DNA from 2 places in the Agrobacterium sp. NPDC089420 genome. Region 2 is predicted to be linked to the other one. Evidence: predicted binding sites of a transcription regulator. Region 2 holds the regulator's gene; the other holds the start of a gene.
The links. Region 2 encodes LexA, which represses DNA repair genes until DNA is damaged. Its sites were predicted from a motif close to TGTTCNNNNTGTGTTCNG; they were not measured.
Positions count from the first base shown of each region.

Region 1: a site for LexA is predicted at 2,858-2,875, ahead of ACI2KA_RS23960 (fibrinogen-binding protein). Genes of this name have one in related genera too.

Region 1 is NZ_JBJDMY010000022.1:34,033-38,891, forward strand. Features, by position in the region: gene ACI2KA_RS23955 (hypothetical protein) at 1-1,596, opposite strand, end outside; gene ACI2KA_RS23960 (fibrinogen-binding protein) at 1,748-2,707, opposite strand; gene ACI2KA_RS23965 (helix-turn-helix transcriptional regulator) at 3,619-4,389, shown strand; gene ACI2KA_RS23970 (hypothetical protein) at 4,450-4,800, opposite strand.
Region 2 is NZ_JBJDMY010000005.1:11,388-16,246, forward strand. Features, by position in the region: gene ACI2KA_RS08985 (TRAP transporter substrate-binding protein) at 1-237, shown strand, start outside; gene ACI2KA_RS08990 (TRAP transporter small permease) at 357-890, shown strand; gene ACI2KA_RS08995 (TRAP transporter large permease subunit) at 887-2,146, shown strand; gene lexA (transcriptional repressor LexA) at 2,384-3,106, shown strand; gene ACI2KA_RS09005 (glutathione S-transferase family protein) at 3,520-4,197, shown strand; gene ACI2KA_RS09010 (ComEC/Rec2 family competence protein) at 4,217-4,859, opposite strand, start outside.

The sequences.
Region 1 (4,859 bases), on a different contig from region 2:
GTAAAGAACGTTCAGCCCCTGATAGCCGGCGAAGTTGGCGTCGTGGGCCAGTGCATCCGGCATGTTCGGGTCACGCTCGTTGATCGCGTTCACCGTCTGGTGCATGTAGTCCGGCATGGTTTCGAACCGGCCGTTGCTGCCGACATTGTGAATGGAAGCGTCATTCCAGAGCAGGTTGTTGCCGGACTGGATGGTTGCGCCTGCTGGCGCATCGGGATTGGCGCGCGCCCAGTCATTGTCGTAAAGGACGGCGATCTGGCTGATGAGGTTCATGTCCAGCACATTGCCGCCGACGATGATCAGATCGTATTGCATGCCGATGCCGAGGAAATTCGCAATGTTGAGGGCGGCGTTGCCGCCCGTCAGCAGGCTGACACTGGTGCCGGCCGTGGTGATCGTCATTGTGTCATTGTCACTGATGAACTGGTATTGCTCGATCCAGTGCACGAAGGACACGTCACCTTCGAGCACGCTGACGCGCCAGGCGTTAGGAAAGATCGGCGTCTCACCCGTTTCATGGGCGCCCGCCGCATTTTCCGCGCCGGGATAGACGCTGCGCTCAAAGCTGGCGATATTGTAGGCCGCTGTGCCTGCGTGATCTGCGGAGCGCGTGAAGACGGAATCGATCTCGTCCCTGTCGCTGTAAATATAGGCCTGGGTGATGGCGTCGATCTGATGGTAGTTGCCCATGACGGCGGTGACGGAGGCCATGACGCCGGTATTGACGAGAGTGGCGACGTTGGCGACGATATTGCCGCCTGCCGCCACATCGAGGCTGTTGCCGGCGGGGCTGTCCTCATGCAGCGAAACATCGCTTTTTTCAGGTGCTTCCGGCGGCTTGGCGATACCGCGATCGGGCAGGTAATCGTCAAGCATCGGCTTTTCGCTGGCGATCGCGCCATTGATATAGAGGCCGTTGATATCGTTGCCGGCCAGAACGAAATCCTGGTCCGCACCCGTGCCGAGCGAGGTGACGTCATTGTCGCGCGCATGTTCGATATAGTCGTGCGCGGACCTGGCGAGCGCCTGTAGCGCATCGTAGCTGTCGGTCCGCTGGAAACCGGCGAAAGGCGTGAAGACGGACGCTTCATTATAGAACTCGACGGTGCGTTCGGTCACGAAACTGGTGTCACGGGCCACATTGGGGCCGTCCGTCATGTTCAGATAATCGTCGTCCTGAAGAATATTGACCTGGGCGATATGGGCGGCAACGGAGCCGGGGCCGGTATGTATCACCAGTTCGCGCTCGTCCTCGAAGGAGAGGCGGCCGGGAAAACGGAAATGGGCGGCGGAGATATCGACCGGTATCGCATTTGCCAGCTGCTGCATGTCATATTCGACCATGCGGGCGAAATGTGGGTTCAGGTAATCGAAATCGTAGTAACCGGCGCGATATTTGACGCCGGGATCGTAATCCTCAAGCGGCACGGCGTAATTTTTGTCGAGCAGCCTTGCCGCCTCGTCGTCCGGCAGCCGTTCCGGATCGGAATGTGCCTGGCCTTCGCTATAATTGGCTCGCAGCCGCGCTTCCTCGGTTACCGTGTCGAACAGGCCGATGAAATGCGCAATCATGTCCGAAATCTTGTCGATATGCATTGGAGGTCCCTCCCCGATCATTGCGGCAGGGACGGGGAAAGGCGGATGGCACACGTCTTGGAGGCGGTGCTTCGTTTGGCCCAACCCGGTCTTTCAACCGCAAACTGCACCGGCGGATGCCGGTGCAGCTCTTTTCGTCAAGAGGTGGTTGTCAGGAGTGATCCTCACCGACGTCCGAAACATGCGAGTTACCGCCGGTGATCGTGACGTCAACGGCATTGGAGAGCATGTTGGCGCCCTGCACCAGTTCCAGATGGAAGCCGGAATTTGCAAGGATTGCCGATGCATCCGCAGTGCTGGAGCCCGTGGCGTCGTCGCCGGCCTTGAGGTCCCATCCCTTGCCGTCGATGCCTTCGGCGCCATAGGCGTCACCGGCATTGGCGCTCAGGTGGTTTTCCGCACCGCTGTTCTGCATCTTGATATCCCAGGCCTGATCCTGATCCGCCAGGTGGTTGGCCTGCACAAGGCTGAAGCCCGTGTCGTTGCCGTCGCCGTTAAGCGAGCTGTTGAGGATATTGTCGACATCGAGCGTGAAGGAGAAGTCGTCACCGAGGTTGAAGGTGAGGTCGCCGCCGGCGATGCCGAGATTGCCGACATCCTTGACGCCGGTGATGTTGCCGAAGTCGTCATCCGACTTGTAGAAACTGTCAGCGGAGTTGAAGCTGTCGGAGGTCGTCGTGGTCTTGATGGAGGTGTCGTTGTCGGAATAGGAGAACGTCTTGTTGTCCGTGTCCGTGATGGTCTTCACATTGGTATCGTTGTCGCTGTACGACTTGCTTTCATAGCTCCAGTCGTAATCGGTCTTGATATCCGTGTTGGTTTCTGTGCTCGTTTTGACGGTGGTGTCGTTGTCGCTATACGACTTGCTTTCGTAGCTCCAGTCATAATCGTTGTCGCGATTATCGCCATTATTGGCGGAGACATCGATCTTGGCGTCAACATCCACATTGGTGCTGTTGTCGCTATTGTCGTTGTTGCGGTTTTCACCATTTGCGGTGCCGACGTTGCTGTCTTCCACCTTGGCGTCATTGGTCGAGGTGTTGGCGAAACCATCGGCAAGCGCGCCGATCTTGGTGATATCGTCGCCGGCAGGCTGTGGATTGTAACCCATTTCGATTTCCTCCGAAAAAGCTCGGAGCAGCTTTCGAAATCCCTCTCATCTCAAACGGGATTTTTCTCGCGCTTGCTCCGTATGGCCTAAGATTGATGTTTGCAGATGCACTCGGTACGCTTCATCTGCGGTTCGGTAGTGGCCCGTGATCGGGCTCTTTTTGTTCCGCCCTTGCGCGCTACTCGGTAAAATGGCGCACAAATCCGTTCCTCGCTCCAAACGGGAGCGCGGTGGCGTCGTCTTTTTTTGGCTTTCATGTTTCGTGAAAAGGAACCGGCGGTTTCAAACACATCTTAAGGGCCGGAAGTATCTTCCCATCGGCCGCCGTTGAGCGACGGTCAGACTGTGCCGCAGAAAAATTGCGCTTCCTAGATATCAATTCGGGCTAAACATATCGGTGCTTCACCCCGAATATATATGCGGCAGCTGCGGACCGGGCGGGTTTTTACGCCGGTCGAGCACAAATAAAGACGCGCTTTGCCAGGAGGGGGCAGCATTTTCGGGGGGTGTGGTTTATATCGGCGGGAAAAGGCCCTTATCCCGAAAAGAAACAGCCCCGAACTTCTTTCGTCGGCGAGCTATGTAAAGGGATATCAACTAAAAGTTATATTTTACCGGATTGCAAAACCCTAACGAACGCTTTTCCGATGTGTTTGTTTTTGCATTGGTTTCAGGATGAATGATTCTATCGCGCTGTAACCTGTTTTGTATGTCAATTGTAAAAAATAACCCGTTTGGGCCATTTATTTACACAGCTTTTCGTATTAGCCTCCTTAATTAACGGGTAATTAATGATAGTTGACATGGCCTGGAGCGGATAAGAGCCCCTGAATATCAAGGGGAAATATCCGACAGACGACAGAATGCGCAACCAAAAGAAAGTAATGCGTAAGCGCTTGAGGGAGGCGTCAATGTTCATGGGAACGTCAGATTATGCGGCAAAACAAAAAAACGCCGTCGCACCTATAAATGGAACCTTATTGATCATAGCGGATCCGGATCTGTTTTCCGAGTGCCTCACGGAGGCGTTGGGCAAAAAGTTCCCCACATTCGCCGTGGTGAGCATCACCTCGTCTGCGGAGATCGACGACGATTACGGAAATAATGTCCGGCTGGTGCTGCCCTACAGGATCTCGGGCGAGCGTCTGCACGCCGTCCTTTCCGAGGTGCGGGAAAAGCACCCGGATGCGCCGATTGCGCTTGTCGTCGAAACCATCGACAAATTCGAGGAGCCGCTGAAGCGACTGGTGGGCATGCGTGTCATCGACGGCGTGCTGCCGCTCAATCTGCGGCTCGATGTCTTCATGGCCGCCGTCGATCTGCTTATGAAGGGCGGTGAACATTTTCCCGCCGCTCTTCTCGGCAAGCTCACGCCTTATTCGCCATCCGTCAACGGCAAGAGCGTTCAAAACAGCGCCGTGATCGCCAACCGCGCCGATGCCCTTGCCGCCAGCAGGAGCGATGTGGCGGCGTTGACGACGCGCGAGGTGCAAATCCTCGATCTGCTTTGCAAGGGAACGCAAAACAAGATCATCGCTGATCGGCTGCATCTGTCAGAGAATACGGTCAAGGTCCACGTTCGCAACATTTACAAGAAAATGAACGTGCGCAACCGGACGGAAGCGGCCTCCCGCTTCTTCAGCAAGGATGAGGGCGAGGGTTTCTCCGGCTGGAAGAACTAAGCGCCGGGTTGGCCGCGGCCGTGCCAGGCGTCGGTTTCCGCCGGATTGTATGCCGCAGGCTCAGGGCCTCAGGAAGCAGCGGGACTTTTGCCCGAATCCGCTCGGTGAGCAGATATAGGGAGAAGACCCGGAATAGGACTGCCGCGATACGATGGGCGTGTCGGAGGCATCGGCAACAAGCGTAACGGCGGCATTGCCGGTTTTTTGATAGCCGTAGGACGCCTTCGCAGGAGCAACCCGCGTCCTGATCGAGGCCGTGTCGGCCGACACGGTTTTGATGAGAACGGCGTCCTCGACCACTGAACATGAAGCCGTGGCGAATGTGAACGTCACGAGTGCCGCGGCGACAAGCGCGAAACGACAATGGCGGGCGGCTTTGCCGCCCCGGGAATAAGGCATTTCATTCGTCATGTGTGTCCCCTGAAATCGACTTTCTGTCGCATCCCGCCGGGCGGTTCCGTTCCCGGTGG
Region 2 (4,859 bases):
AAGGATTTCGAGGCCGTGAAGGCGGCTGCCAAGGAAGCCGGCGCGCTGCAGCGCCAACTTTCCGCTGAAAAGGCCAGCGCATCGCTCGCGGCCTTCAAGGCCAACAGTGCCATCGAGGTGGCCGAAGACATCGACCACGCCGCTTTTGCGAAGGCGACGGCGCAGGTGCTGGAGACATGGAAACAGAAGCCCTTCGGCGATTTCGTCGCGGAGCTGGAAAAAGCTGCCAAGGGCTGACGATCGCGACGCCGGCCGGCTTCCGCCCCGGGCGGCGTCGTCTCGCGCCCACCACAGGATCGGCGGGAGCCTCACTCACGCCGGCATTCATACGGTTTCAGTTTTCAGGAGATGCGCCAATGCTCGAAGGAGCCTTGTCCGCCGCCAATCGCGTTGACGGTTTCATCGCCATCCTCTGCCGCGTCATCATCGTGGCGTCCGGCATTCTGCTCACGACCATCATGACCACGAATGTCATCGTGCGTTACGTCTCGACATCCGGCGGTCTGGATTTCGCGGAAGAGCTGCCGACCATGCTGTTTCCCTGGTTCATCGTCGCCGGCATCACGCTCGCGGCGCAGAACGGCGCGCATATGGCGGTGGAATGGATCTATGACAAGTTCGACGACCGCGGCAAGGTCGGCGTTCTGCTGTTCGCCAATCTCGTGACGGTCGCGAGTTTCATCGTTCTGGCGCAGCAGGCGCTGGTCGTCGCCGAGATCGCCGGCGCTGAAATAAGCCCGGTTCTGCAATTGCCCAACAGCATCGGTTATTACTCCATCGCCTTCGGCGCGGCACTGGTCTCGATCACCACCGCAACCGCCAGCCTGCGCATTCTGTCCGGCGGCTGGCACGCGCGCCCGCACGGCGCAACCGAGGAGATGCCCCTATGACCATCGTGATGATCATTGCATTTTGCATTCTCATGATGCTGGCGGTTCCCGTCGGTTACGCGCTGATCATTTCGGCAGGCGTCGCCGTGCTGTGGAACGGTTATGTGCCGCTTTCCATCGTGGCGCAGCAGGTCTATGACCAGACACAGTCCTTCCCCATGCTGGCGCTGCCGTTCTTCATGCTGGCCGGCACGCTGATGCTGGGCGGCAAACTCGGAACCCAGCTTTTGGAACTCGCCTCCAAAGCCATGCAGCGCTGGCGCGGCGGCCCGCTTTCCACCACTGTCATCTCTTCGGTGGTGTTTGGCGGCGTCTCCGGCTCTGCGGTCGCCAATGCCAGCGCACTGGGTTCGGTGCTCATTCCATGGCAGAAACGCCAGGGTTATCCCGCGCCTCTCTGCGCGGCGAACAATGCCACCTCGGCCGTTATCGACGTGCTCATTCCGCCCTCTATCCCGATGATCCTCTATTCGCTGGTGAGCGGCGTCAGCATCGCCAATCTGTTCATTGCCGGAATCTTGCCCGGCCTGCTGATGGCCGTCGGCTTCATCATCGTCTGCTGGGCGATTGCCGTGCGCCGCGGTTATGCGGTCAGCGATGAACGCATCCGCAAGCGCGATCTGGCGGTTCTGGCATTTCGCAGCCTGCCGGCGATCCTTCTGCCGATACTCATCATCCTCGGCCTGCGCTTCGGCTTTGCGACGCCCACGGAGGTGGCCGTTCTTTCGGTCGTTTATTCGCTCGTGCTCAGCATCGTCTTTTACCGCGACCTGACGTGGAAACGTTTCTGCGACAATTTCGTCGAGGCGGGTTCGGCAACCGGCGTCGTCATGCTGGTGATCATGGGCAGCGCCGCGGTGGGCTGGGTCCTCACCTTCGATCAGGCGCCCCAGCATTTCGCCACCTGGGTGGCGGAAAACATCTCGAACCCGATCCTGATCATTCTCATGATGAACATCCTGATGCTGATCATCGGCATGCCGCTCGATCTGCCGCCGTCGATCCTGCTGCTCGGACCGATCTTCGTGCCGCTGGCGGACATGATCGGGCTCGACCGGGTGCAGCTCGGCATGATGATGGTCATCAATCTCGGCATCGGGCTTTATACGCCGCCGATCGGCACCACGCTCTTCATCTCGTCCTCCATCGCCAGAGCGCCGCTCGGCGCGACGACCAGGGAGTTGTGGCCGTTCTTTGCCATGGCAATGCTGCTGCTTATCGCCGTCAGCTTCATCCCCGCCCTGACGATCTACTGACCTCGCCTGCAGCAGAACCGGAGACCATCGGCTAACGCCCCGGCCGGTGGTTTTTCGTTCACGATCTATCCTTCAAGATACGGCAAATCTTCGTTCCGCCGCTTCGCCGATGAAATCACGATCTGAGATGGAACCTTCACGAAATTTTAGGGGATTGCGGAACACATATGGAACATATAGTGTTCGTTCTGTATTTGTTTCGCGACCTCAACGACGATTCTCAAGGGTGTTTTCCTCATGCTCACGCGCAAACAGCAGGAATTGCTTCTCTTCATTCATGAAAGAATGAAAGAGTCCGGCGTGCCGCCCTCCTTCGATGAAATGAAGGACGCACTCGACCTTGCCTCCAAATCCGGCATCCACCGGCTGATCACGGCCCTCGAGGAGCGCGGCTTCATTCGCCGGCTACCTAACAGGGCGCGGGCGCTGGAAGTCATCAAGCTGCCGGAGGCCTACGCGCCGGGTGCGAGGCCGCAACGCGGTTTTTCGCCGAGCGTCATCGAAGGCAGCCTCGGCAAACCGAAGGCGCCGGAACCGGCACCCGCCCCCAAGGCGCCTGCCAACGATCTCGGCGGGGCGGTCACCGTGCCGGTCATGGGCCGCATTGCCGCAGGCGTGCCGATTTCCGCCATTCAGAACAATACGCATGACGTTGCCGTGCCTGTGGACATGCTGGGTTCCGGCGAACATTACGCTCTTGAGGTCAAGGGCGATTCGATGATCGAGGCCGGCATTTTCGATGGCGACACCGTCATTATCCGCAATGGCAACATTGCCAATCCCGGCGATATCGTCGTGGCGCTGGTGGATGACGAGGAGGCGACGCTGAAACGCTTCCGCCGCAAGGGCGCCTCCATTGCACTGGAGGCAGCCAACCCCGCCTATGAGACCCGCATCTTCGGGCCGGACCGGGTGAAGATCCAGGGCAAGCTGGTGGGGCTGATCCGCCGTTACCATTGATCGCTAATGGCCGCCATCGTCTCGGCGCGAACATCGCCCCGGTGAGGAGACCTCCATTGAGGATGGCGGCAATTCTGCACTTCGGCTGACTATGTCGATTCCGGGCCGACACATTCGTCCCGGGAGCAGCTGCATTCCGTTCCGCTGATCATCGGCTCCGGTCTTCATATGATATTGCGGCTTTGGCCCGGCCTGTTGCGCCCCGTGCCTCATCTGCATGGAGTTTCGATAACGTAGCGGGGTGTTTCGCCCGTGGGATGGACTTAACGCGACATCGTCACTGAACGGCGACATCCTCATCGCGTGACCCGCCGCCACTCATCAAAGGCGCTTATGGGTGCCATGGATTATTTTCGATATTCCGCAGCGCTTCGACATGTATAGAAATAAGCGTGATATCCGGGAGACAAGCCATGTACGATCTTTATATCGCCAACAAGAACTATTCCTCCTGGTCGCTGCGGCCCTGGGTCTTGATGCGCACGCTCGGTATCGCCTTCGATGAGAAGCTCGTTCCGTTCGGCGAAGGCGTTTCCTTCTCCAGCTTTTCGCCAACGGGCAAGGTGCCATGCCTTGTCGATGAGGGCGTGACGATATGGGAATCGCTGTCGATCGCCGAATATCTTGCCGAAAGGCATCAGGGCGTCTGGGCAAGCGACAAACAGGCGCGGGCATGGTCGCGGTCGGCTGCGAGCGAAATGCATGCCGGCTTTTCCTCGCTGCGCAATCTCTATCCCATGTCGGTCGGTATTCGGGTCAAGCCGAAGGCCGGCGATGCCGGACTTGCCGCCGATATCAGGCGCATCGACGCGCTGTGGAGCGAAGGCCTGAGGCAATTCGGCGGCCCCTACCTTGCCGGCCAGAAATTCACCGCGGTCGACGCCTTCTTCTGCCCGGTCGCATTCCGTTTCCAGACCTATGGCGCCGATCTTTCACCGGATGCGAAGGCCTATTGCGACCGGCTGCTCGCCCTGCCCGCCATGCGCGAATGGTATGAGGCCGGATTGCGGGAGATCTGGCGCGATGCCGCCCATGAAGAAGAAATAGGCGGCATTGGCGAACTGACCGCGGATCTGCGTCTCAAGGCCTGAGACCCAGCACTGGCGGTCGTCACTGCGACGTCGCCAGCAGCTGCCGGATGTTTTCGGGAACATCGTGCTCGAAACTACCGCTCTTCCAGTCGTAATAGCGGTGTTCGCTCCAAGGCCTGTCCACCCCCGCTATAGCGGCGCGCAGCCGTCCGACCACGGCGGGCTGTTCACTGCCGGCGAAACTCATTTCCACCGAACCGATGCGCCGCAGAATATCGCGGTTGAGCAGCAGTGCGCCCGAGCGGCATTGCGAAAACGAGGTTCTGCGCGAAACGACGACGATATCGGCGATGTCGCAGGCCTTTCCGGCAAACCGGCCATCCTCCAGAACGACGATCCATTCGCCGCTGCCGGCGCGCGCCACGCACCATATGTCCTTGGCGCAGGTGAAGACCCCCGGTTCCGCATCTTTCAGGGCTGCCGTCATCTGCCGGGCGACGGTACTCAGCTCTTGCGGGGTCAGTTTCGGTCTGGCGGTCAAAGCCACACGGGTTGCCGCCGTCCCGGTTTCGACAATCACCGGCGGCACGGGCTGTTCCGGCAGGAGCAATGCTCTTTGCCACTGGCCATAAACGAAACCCTGCGGCCGCGTCCTTGTCGTATAGGCCTTGCCGTCCTCCAGCAGGGCGACCAGTTCGCCATCCTCGTGAATGAGCAGGTGC